One region of the Cytobacillus sp. IB215316 genome, then DNA from elsewhere that is predicted to be linked to it. Evidence: riboswitches for the same ligand, from Rfam matches in the RefSeq annotation. Region 1 holds a riboswitch; the other holds the start of a gene.

Region 1 (4,711 bases):
TTTTCGTAAGCATTTCGTTCATGTAAGGACGTATATATATCTAGCGTTCGAGGTATCTTTTCTACTTTTATAATTATTGAACTCTTCATACTGTCCATTGTTAGTAAAAATAGCAACAAAGTTTACGAAAGGGTCATTTCGTAAACTTTGTTGCTTTTATTCACGTGAACTGGGGTTTATTTGTTATAGTCTAAGGAAGTCTCCGAACGTTAGTATATTCGTATTTTGCTCTTATTACGAACTACAACATGCTAAAATATATGACCATATGTATGATAATAGAAAAATCCATATCATAGTTTATAACGCTAACCTCAATTGGTTAGCTATTTTATTATTTCTTTTTAAAGTTAGAAATATTGCACTTATCATTTAGGTGATTCCATGTATTGGGGCAAATTGAATGTATGTTAATATAAAGAATTATAGTAACAATTTCCTGAATTGAATATATATGATAGGATGGAGGTTTTTTATGAGGTTATTATTTTCATCAATGCAATGGATGATTTTTATAATTACAACAAGTGTTGTGGCTCCTATAGTTATTGGAAATTCCTTTGGGTTACCCCAAGCAGAAATCGCTACATTACTACAAAGAACATTATTCGTTTTAGGTCTTTCAGGTCTATTACAAGCAGTATTAGGTCATCGTTTACCGATTATGGAAGGTCCCGCAGGGTTATGGTGGGGTGTGTTTATCGTTTATGCGAGTATCGTTGAAGCTGGAAATCTTGGTACATATGAGGGTTTACAACAGCTTGAAATGGGGATGATACTAAGCGGAGTTTTATTTATCTTATTAGCTCTTTTTAAATTGATCGATCATTTGAAGAAACTGTTTACTCCAATTGTCACAGGAACTTATTTATTATTGTTAGTTGCACAACTAAGTGGTTCGTTTATGAACGGTATTTTTGGTGTAGGGTATAAACAAGATTCAGTAGATTTTTCGGTCGCTGTTCCTGCGGTTTGTGTTTTAGTTATAACGATATTATTGGCAAAAAGTCGTGTGCCATTTATTCGAAGATATTCTGTTTTACTTAGTTTATTCATTGGATCACTGCTGTTTGCTGTGCTTCGGCTAGGAAAAAGTATTCCGCAGACCACAAGTGGTATTTCAGTACCACAGATTTTTGCTTGGGGAATGCCTCAATTGAATAGCGGGATGATTATTACTTCCATTATGATAGGCTTACTATTATTAACAAATATGCTTGCCTCGATTTATGTTGTAGAAAAAGAGCTACAAGAACATACAAAAAATTATGAAGCTGTAAACTACAATAAAGCAAGCTTTGTTATGGGGATAAACCAGTGGTTAGGTGGTATTTTTTCTGCAATTGGTAGTGTACCGATTTCTGGATCAGCTGGATTTATTGCAATGACCAAAATTATTAATCGCTTACCATTTATTTTAGGAAATGTATTTATCATTTTACTTAGTTTCTTCCCGATGTTTACTACATATGCTGCTATGATTCCCGAACCAGTTGGCTATGCAATTTTATTTTACCCATTTACTATCATGATTGGTTTAGCATTAAAAGATTACCAATCTACACAATTAGGAGATAGAGAATATTTTATTATTGGGCTTTCATTATTGGTTGGCATTGGTTTATTGTTTATCCCTGGACAAGCAATAAATGAACTTCCATCCATGTTAAGACCAATAATAAATAACGGATTAGTAGTAGGCACAGTTATATGTATTACTTTAGATCAAGTGATAAAAAAACAAACTTCCGTGTCATATTAATTTATATCACATTGGATAAAAGGGAAAATATTGATGTGAGTATGTAGGAATCTTTTGCTTGTGGAAATAATAAAAGTATAGTAAGGTTGTATGTGAAATTAAATATCGCTTACCACTAGGGGTGCAAATCACGTTTGCTGAGAGGGGCTTTGCTGCCTTAACCCTTATACCTGATCTAGTTAATGCTAGCGTAGGGAAGTGGATTGATGACAAACATATTGGATCACATTTTCCAATTCGTCTAATTCCACTCTATTGTAGAGTGGTTTTTGTTTTCTAATGCCTTTATAACAAAGCTATTTATTCATGAACTTTTACTATTTATTATAATGATGTTTTGTTATGATCGAAAACAAAGACAAGGATAGGCAATATGCTGTCAAGAAATTTTCCACTTCATCTTTTTATCATTAGGGTGCCTTACTCTTAGTGAAGCGAATGTTATAAAAGAAGGGTGGAATTTATCATGAAGTTTTCCAAAAAAATTAGAGAAGAAGCAGACCAAATTTGGCAGAGGAGCTTTGATCATCCATTTGTGAAAGAGCTTGCAGATGGGACATTATCATTTGACCGCTTTCGCTATTATGTTCTACAAGATTCTTATTACTTAAGTCATTTTGCAAGAGTGCAAACATTAGCAGCAGCACAAGCAACTGATCTAAAAATAGTGAGCCAAATGGCATCTCATGCGATGGGTACGAATGAAGCTGAATTATCTCTTCATAAGGACTTTATGGTTCAGCTAGGTATCACCGAAGAGGAAAAAGCTAATTTTAAACCAGCTCCAACAGCATACGCATACACTTCTCATATGTATCGTGCAGCACATACTGGGCATATAGGAGACACAATCGCTGCTTTGTTACCATGCTACTGGTTATATTATGAGATTGGAGAGCAGCTCGTTCATGCAAATCCAACTGAACCTATATACCAACAATGGATTCAAACATATGGTGGTGATTGGTTCCGCAAATTAGTTGAAGAAGTCATCGATTTGCTTGATGATATTGCTGATCAAGTAACAGAAGCTGATAGAGAAAGAATGCAGGAGCACTTTATCATTAGTAGTCAATATGAACTATTGTTTTGGGAGATGGCATATACACAAGAAACCTGGCCTATTTCAGCAATGTCAACATCCAAATAAAGCATGCTAGTCAGGTTGAAAAATTTTGTGAGGTCTCTTATCTAATATAAAACGATGACAATCGCATAATTCTCGTTTTTGGCTTGTAATTTTGGAAAACAACTTAGAGCGTTTTTGATTGATATAAAAGATAGGAGGAAATAACTATGAACAAAGGTTTAAAATTAACTGATATTTTAGTTACAATAGTCATTGCAATCGTATTTGGAATCGTATACAAATTATGGGGAACATTCTATGAAACGATAGGCGCATTTGGATTACAAGTAGATCAGCTTGCATATGGTATGTGGTTTATAGCAGCAACTGTTGCCTTTTTGGTTATTCGTAAAGCTGGTGTGGCAATTATTGCTGAAATGGCAGCTGCATCTGGTGAATTTATCATGGGATCTGAATACGGATTAGAAGTAATGCTATATGGGTTGTTACAAGGATTAGCTGCAGAACTAATATTTGCAGCAGCACGCTATAAACGCTATGATATCTTAATTGCTTCACTTGCAGGTGCTGCATCAGCAGTAGCATCAATAGGGATGGATTTTTACAAAGGGTATATTGGTGATCTAGCAGCTTGGAATTTAACATTATTCATTGGATTCCGAGTAATCAGTGGGATTATAATAGCTGGTGTTTTTGCATATTATCTCGTTAAGGCTTTGGAAGCAACTGGTGTTACAAATTTAGTTCGTCCTGCATCAAAAGAAGACTATGATGCGTTGGATAAGTAGTTGAGGTGTTATACATGCAAGAAATCACAAGTGTGAAAAACTTACGCTTAAAGTTTACTGGGAGTGCATCTTTATTATTTAAAGATGTCTCCTCTTCTTTTTATGAAGGGGAAAAAGTATTAATTCTAGGCCCTTCGGGATGCGGTAAATCTACGCTTTTGCAAGTGTTATCAGGAATCATTCCAAATTCGATTGAAGTACCTATTAAAGCTGATGAAATTATTACACCGGAATCTTGGGGATATGTTTTTCAAGATCCAGACACGCAATTTTGTATGCCCTTCGTTGATGAAGAAATTGCATTTGTGTTGGAAAATTTGAGGGTTAAGCGCAAGGATATGCCCGAAAAAATTCGCGAATATGTAAATATGGTAAAGCTTGAAGTAGATGACCTCCATACATCAATACAAACGTTATCAGGAGGAATGAAGCAACGCTTAGCGATTGCTTCAGTGATGGCCCTTCAACCTGAAGTATTATTTTTAGATGAGCCGACGGCTATGCTTGACCCAAAAGGGACGAAACAAATATGGGATACGATAAAAGATGTGAGCCGTGACAAAACGGTTATCGTCGTTGAACATAATATTGACCATGTATTAGATTTTATCGAACGAATTATTTTGTTTAATGAACATGGAGAAATCGTGGCAGATGGCCCTAAAGAGTATGTGCTGTCTACATATAAACAAGAGCTAATTGACCAAGGTATATGGTATCCTGATGCCTGGCATGACTATATTGCCAGAACAACAAAGCAAATTCCTACTGTACCTGTTTTGGAAGAATCATTTGTTAGCGTTTCACAATTCAAAGGGTATCGTGGAAAAAATGTAAAAATTGATATAAACAACGCAAATATTTCTGAGGGTGAATGGATTACGATCGTTGGTGAGAATGGTGCTGGCAAAAGTACGTTACTTCACTCACTTATGCAACTGATAAAAACGACAGGTAATTATACAATCGAAGGAAGACAAGTAAAGGAAATAGGTAAATTAACGGATTACTTAACATTTGTTTTTCAAAATCCCGAATTTCAATTTGTCACAAATTCAGTATATGATGAAA
Region 2 (4,711 bases), on a different contig from region 1:
TAGTCAACTTGTACGATTTGAACTGGCGTTGGCTTTTTGTGAATAACCGCTATATTGTGTAGTAAATAATAATGATTAGAGTTATTAATATCCTCTTCCAAAGTCATACCACGATTACTGTATGAAGCTTTTTTAGCGGTATTAGTATCTTTATCTTGTTTTTCTTTATATAATTTACCATTCGGATAGCGAATCACTGATTCATCCTCCTCACCTAACTTCACCAACTATCATAACAAATAATAAAACTACATTGTAACGATTTTAACAAAGTGTCATCATAATGATGTTAAAAAAAAAGTATAGGTGTTTTTTTAAGTTATGGCAAGTGATAAACTTCTTTTTACACGTTATTTAGCCTCAAATAATTAGACGATTGTTCGTATAATAATGTTACAAATATAATATTTTGAATGAAGTAAACGATTGGAGAGTGTACTATGAGGACATGTAGTTGGGGTGATTCACACCTAATATATCGAAGATGAGGGAAGGCTAGCCCTCATCTTCGTTTGAAGTTAAGTAGCAGGTTTATTAGGGCCTTCTAGTTTTGGGTTACCATATCCCGTTGCTTTCTGTTTATTTTCTCGATTATTTTGCTGCTTGTTGTTTTTATTTTTGGCCAACTAAAACACCTCCTAACAATTAGTGTAAACAATCCTGTTATTTTCATGCGAACTGCGTTGTCGAATTGTCGCAAATATAAAATTGTCGACTTTCTTTGTTGAATTAGTTCTAGTTTTGTCAATCGTGGAGGTGTTGAGCTTAACATCACGAAACTATACCGTATAAGTAAAAGAGAGGCTATGTTTAGCTCAATGATTATAATGTAAGTTAAATATACTGATGAGGAGGAAGAAGATAAATGGAATTGACCAATAAAGAATTGCAGAATTCGGTGTTTGATGAATTGCTTGACTATCTTGAATTAATAGATCAAAAGCTTGTTAATCATGTTGAAGAACACATAGATATATATGTTGAGCAACAACAAAGGAATATTAAAACTATATCAAATAACCTTCATAAAATAGAAAATATATATGACCATAACATCATCGACATTGCACTCTAATCCCACATGAAAATTCAGCAAAAGATACCCTCGCTATCCTTTCAATCAATCCATCGAATTGATATAATATTATTGGAACTTAAGTAGATTAATTGGAGAAAATAATATGGAAAATTACGAAAAATTAATAAAATTAACAAATATGTTAAAGACATTTAATAATAAATGCATAGATATACTGGAACAAAGAAAAGAGCTTACTCATGTTGAAGTTGATTTTTATCGTGAGGTATATCCGTTTGCTAATGAAGTTAATAAAATTCTTGATATGTGGAAAATCAATGCTTTGCAGTGGATTAATGAACAAAATCCTAAATATATTTATCCTTTGCAAATAGAATCAACTTTTGAAAATTTGCAAACATTGTCTGTTCAAGTTTTTTATAATGAAGGGAAGGGGAAGCGTTTGTTAAACCTTCACCAATCAGTTGATTATTTATTAAATGCGATGATAAGTGAACTTAAAGAAAAATAAAATTGTATAATTTCTTTTTCCTCTATTCACAACAATATTAATTGTGTTATAGTATTAACGATAACTACATATGTTCACTACTAGGGGGGTCCAATAGCTTGGACTGAGAGAAGAGCGCGTTAAAGTTCTTTGACTCTTAGAACCTGATCTGGCTCATACCAGCGTAGGGAAGTAGAATTCGACCAGCTTATTGTTACTATAGCTATGTCATAAATTACTTTCAACAAAAGGGTTCTCAATTTTGAGAACCCTTTTTTAGTTGGTATGGGTTAGCAATTTCATAAGATAGTTTGAATATGTATACTTTATTCAGACCGACTATCTGACAGTTGATTCATTCATTTTATTGAGGAGGAATTTTCAATGACAAAAGAAAGTATTGCACAAAATATGACATTTCCTTGTAGCAAGAAGGTTTATGTACAAGGAGATCAAGCTGATGTAAAAGTACCGATGAGAGAAATTGAGCTTCAACATACTAGTGGTACTTTTGGCGAGGAAGAAAATGAGCCTGTGAGAGTATACGATACGAGCGGACCGTATACAGACATTGCGTATGATGTTGACATACGGAGAGGTCTTCCAAAGCTACGAGATGACTGGATTATTAAACGAAATGATGTTGAACAGTATGAAGGCCGTGAAATAAAACCAGAGGATAATGGATATGTAGAATCAGATGCTCGTTCAAACCTTGAACAATTTCCACATATTAATAAGCAGCCTCTACGAGCAAAAAGTGGCGAATGTGTCACACAATTGCACTATGCAAGAAAGGGTATAATAACCCCTGAAATGGAATTTATAGCTATACGTGAAAATATGAGCCCAGAGTTTGTCCGAGATGAAGTAGCTAGTGGTCGCGCGATCATTCCAGCAAATATTAATCATCCAGAAAGTGAACCGATGATTATAGGGAAAAACTTCCATGTGAAAATTAATGCGAATATTGGCAATTCGGCCGTCTCGTCATCCATCGATGAGGAAGTAGAAAAAATGACATGGGCTATTCGTTGGGGTGCAGATACGATGATGGACTTGTCTACAGGGAAAAACATACATACAACGAGAGAATGGATTATAAGAAATGCACCAGTTCCAGTCGGAACGGTTCCTATTTATCAAGCGCTTGAAAAAGTAAATGGCATTGCGGAAGACTTAACGTGGGAAGTATATCGTGACACATTAATTGAGCAAGCTGAACAAGGTGTAGATTACTTTACGATTCATGCAGGGGTACTTTTGAGATATATACCAATGACTGCAAAGCGTACGACAGGCATTGTTTCTAGAGGTGGGTCTATTTTAGCGCAGTGGTGCTTAGCACATCATGAAGAAAACTTTCTATATACTCATTTTGAAGATATTTGTGAAATCTTAAAAACATATGACATATCAGTTTCTTTAGGGGATGGTCTCCGTCCAGGTTCCATTGCTGATGCGAACGATGAAGCGCAGTTTGCTGAATTGGAAACATTGGGTGAATTAACGAAAATTGCTTGGAAGCATGATGTTCAAGTGATGATTGAAGGACCTGGTCATGTTCCGATGCATCTTATAAAAGAAAATGTGGATAAACAACAAGAAGTTTGTCACGATGCGCCATTTTACACACTTGGCCCATTAACGACAGACATTGCGCCTGGCTATGACCATATTACTTCAGCTATAGGTGCTGCAATGATTGGTTGGTTTGGAACGGCGATGCTTTGCTACGTAACACCTAAAGAACACCTAGGCTTACCGAACAAAGAAGATGTACGTGAAGGAGTTATCGCTTACAAAATTGCTGCTCATGCAGCAGATCTTGCGAAAGGACATCCTGGTGCTCAAAATCGAGATGATGCACTTTCTAAGGCACGCTTTGAGTTTAGGTGGCACGATCAATTTAACCTTTCGTTAGACCCAGAGCGAGCACGTGAATATCACGATGAAACATTGCCTGCCGAAGGTGCTAAAACAGCCCATTTTTGCTCAATGTGTGGGCCTAAGTTTTGTTCAATGAGAATATCTCAAGACATTCGAGATATGGCAAAAGACCAAGGTAAAAATGAGTCTGAAGTGATAGAAGAAGGAATGAAGCAAAAGGCAGAGGAATTTACGCAAACAGGCTCCAATATATACGGCTAAATCTTCTATATAGTGAGAAGTAGGCGAATAGCGCTTACTTCTCACTTGTTTTTACCATGAACTTTCATTAAATACTCTTATTTACACAGACTATTTCTAACAAAACTTACTCTTTTTCAACGTGAATTGAAACTGGGCGATCTTTCTTCGTAGCTACTGTTTCGATTGCAAATTCTGCTTCTTCTTTATGTTTTGCTGCTACATTATGTCCGAATTTATGTTTGGTGTTTTTATAACCTTTCCGTTTATGATTAAAATGCTTACCACGACCCATCCTTAATTCCTCCTATGTATTGTTTTCCATCTTTATTACTATTGGATAAAAAGGCGATAAATATAACTTTTATTCAAAATAAAATGGAATTTAATGATAAAATAAGATCAAACTTCATTAATATCCATAAAAAGAAAAAAATGAAAATATTCCCTATTGATCTTTTGAACTGATCTCTATAAGTGGGATATATTTTAATGATGTTAAGAAAAGTGTACTTCTTAACATGAACGTATTAACTAGAATGGAGTGGTGAGGTGAAAAAAGAATGGTTAATTATTTTATCGGGGCCGATCATTATTTTAATCACTGTTGGAGTGATTTTAACTATCAATTTATACAAGGATTTTGAAGAAAGTGGGTTTTCAACATGGAGCCACACGTGGATTCCACTAGAATCATTAAGAGATAATGACGCAGTCCATTTGTCTTATGGCATGAAATGGAATGGTGTAGGTAGTCCAATTATAAAAGAAATTACAATAATAAAAAGTGATGGTACAGCATTAAATGAGAGTGATAGATTATCAGCTATACCTTATATTTATGTAAGTGGATCTTATGGAAGCTTAGCTGAAAATGAGGAAAGAAAAATAGATACCGTATATCGAGATATTCAAGACTATCAACCTGATAAAGAAAGGTTTGAATTGACATATGTACTAAAAATGGAGGAATTTGATCAATCTTACAAGACGACTGAAATTAAGCAGTTGAAAATTAAATATAAGCTTTTTGGTATAGAGCGTGTTCAGTT

What was found. A riboswitch is a leader RNA that binds a small molecule or an ion and turns the genes downstream of it on or off. The one in region 1 is predicted to bind thiamine pyrophosphate.
Region 2: it holds a riboswitch for thiamine pyrophosphate, as region 1 does, so the genes downstream of both, thiC (phosphomethylpyrimidine synthase ThiC) here and tenA (thiaminase II) in region 1, are expected to answer to the same signal.

Annotation. Positions count from the first base shown of each region.
Region 1 is NZ_JAXBMC010000009.1:54,145-58,855, reverse strand. It holds gene SLH48_RS14595 (purine/pyrimidine permease) at 476-1,762, shown strand; TPP riboswitch at 1,870-1,976, shown strand; gene tenA (thiaminase II) at 2,229-2,912, shown strand; gene SLH48_RS14585 (ECF transporter S component) at 3,059-3,640, shown strand; gene SLH48_RS14580 (ABC transporter ATP-binding protein) at 3,655-4,711, shown strand, end outside.
Region 2 is NZ_JAXBMC010000008.1:7,156-11,866, reverse strand. It holds gene recU (Holliday junction resolvase RecU) at 1-197, opposite strand, end outside; gene SLH48_RS13510 (hypothetical protein) at 866-1,075, shown strand; gene SLH48_RS13505 (DUF1798 family protein) at 1,182-1,550, shown strand; TPP riboswitch at 1,623-1,737, shown strand; gene thiC (phosphomethylpyrimidine synthase ThiC) at 1,914-3,680, shown strand; gene SLH48_RS13495 (hypothetical protein) at 3,787-3,954, opposite strand; gene SLH48_RS13490 (hypothetical protein) at 4,212-4,711, shown strand, end outside.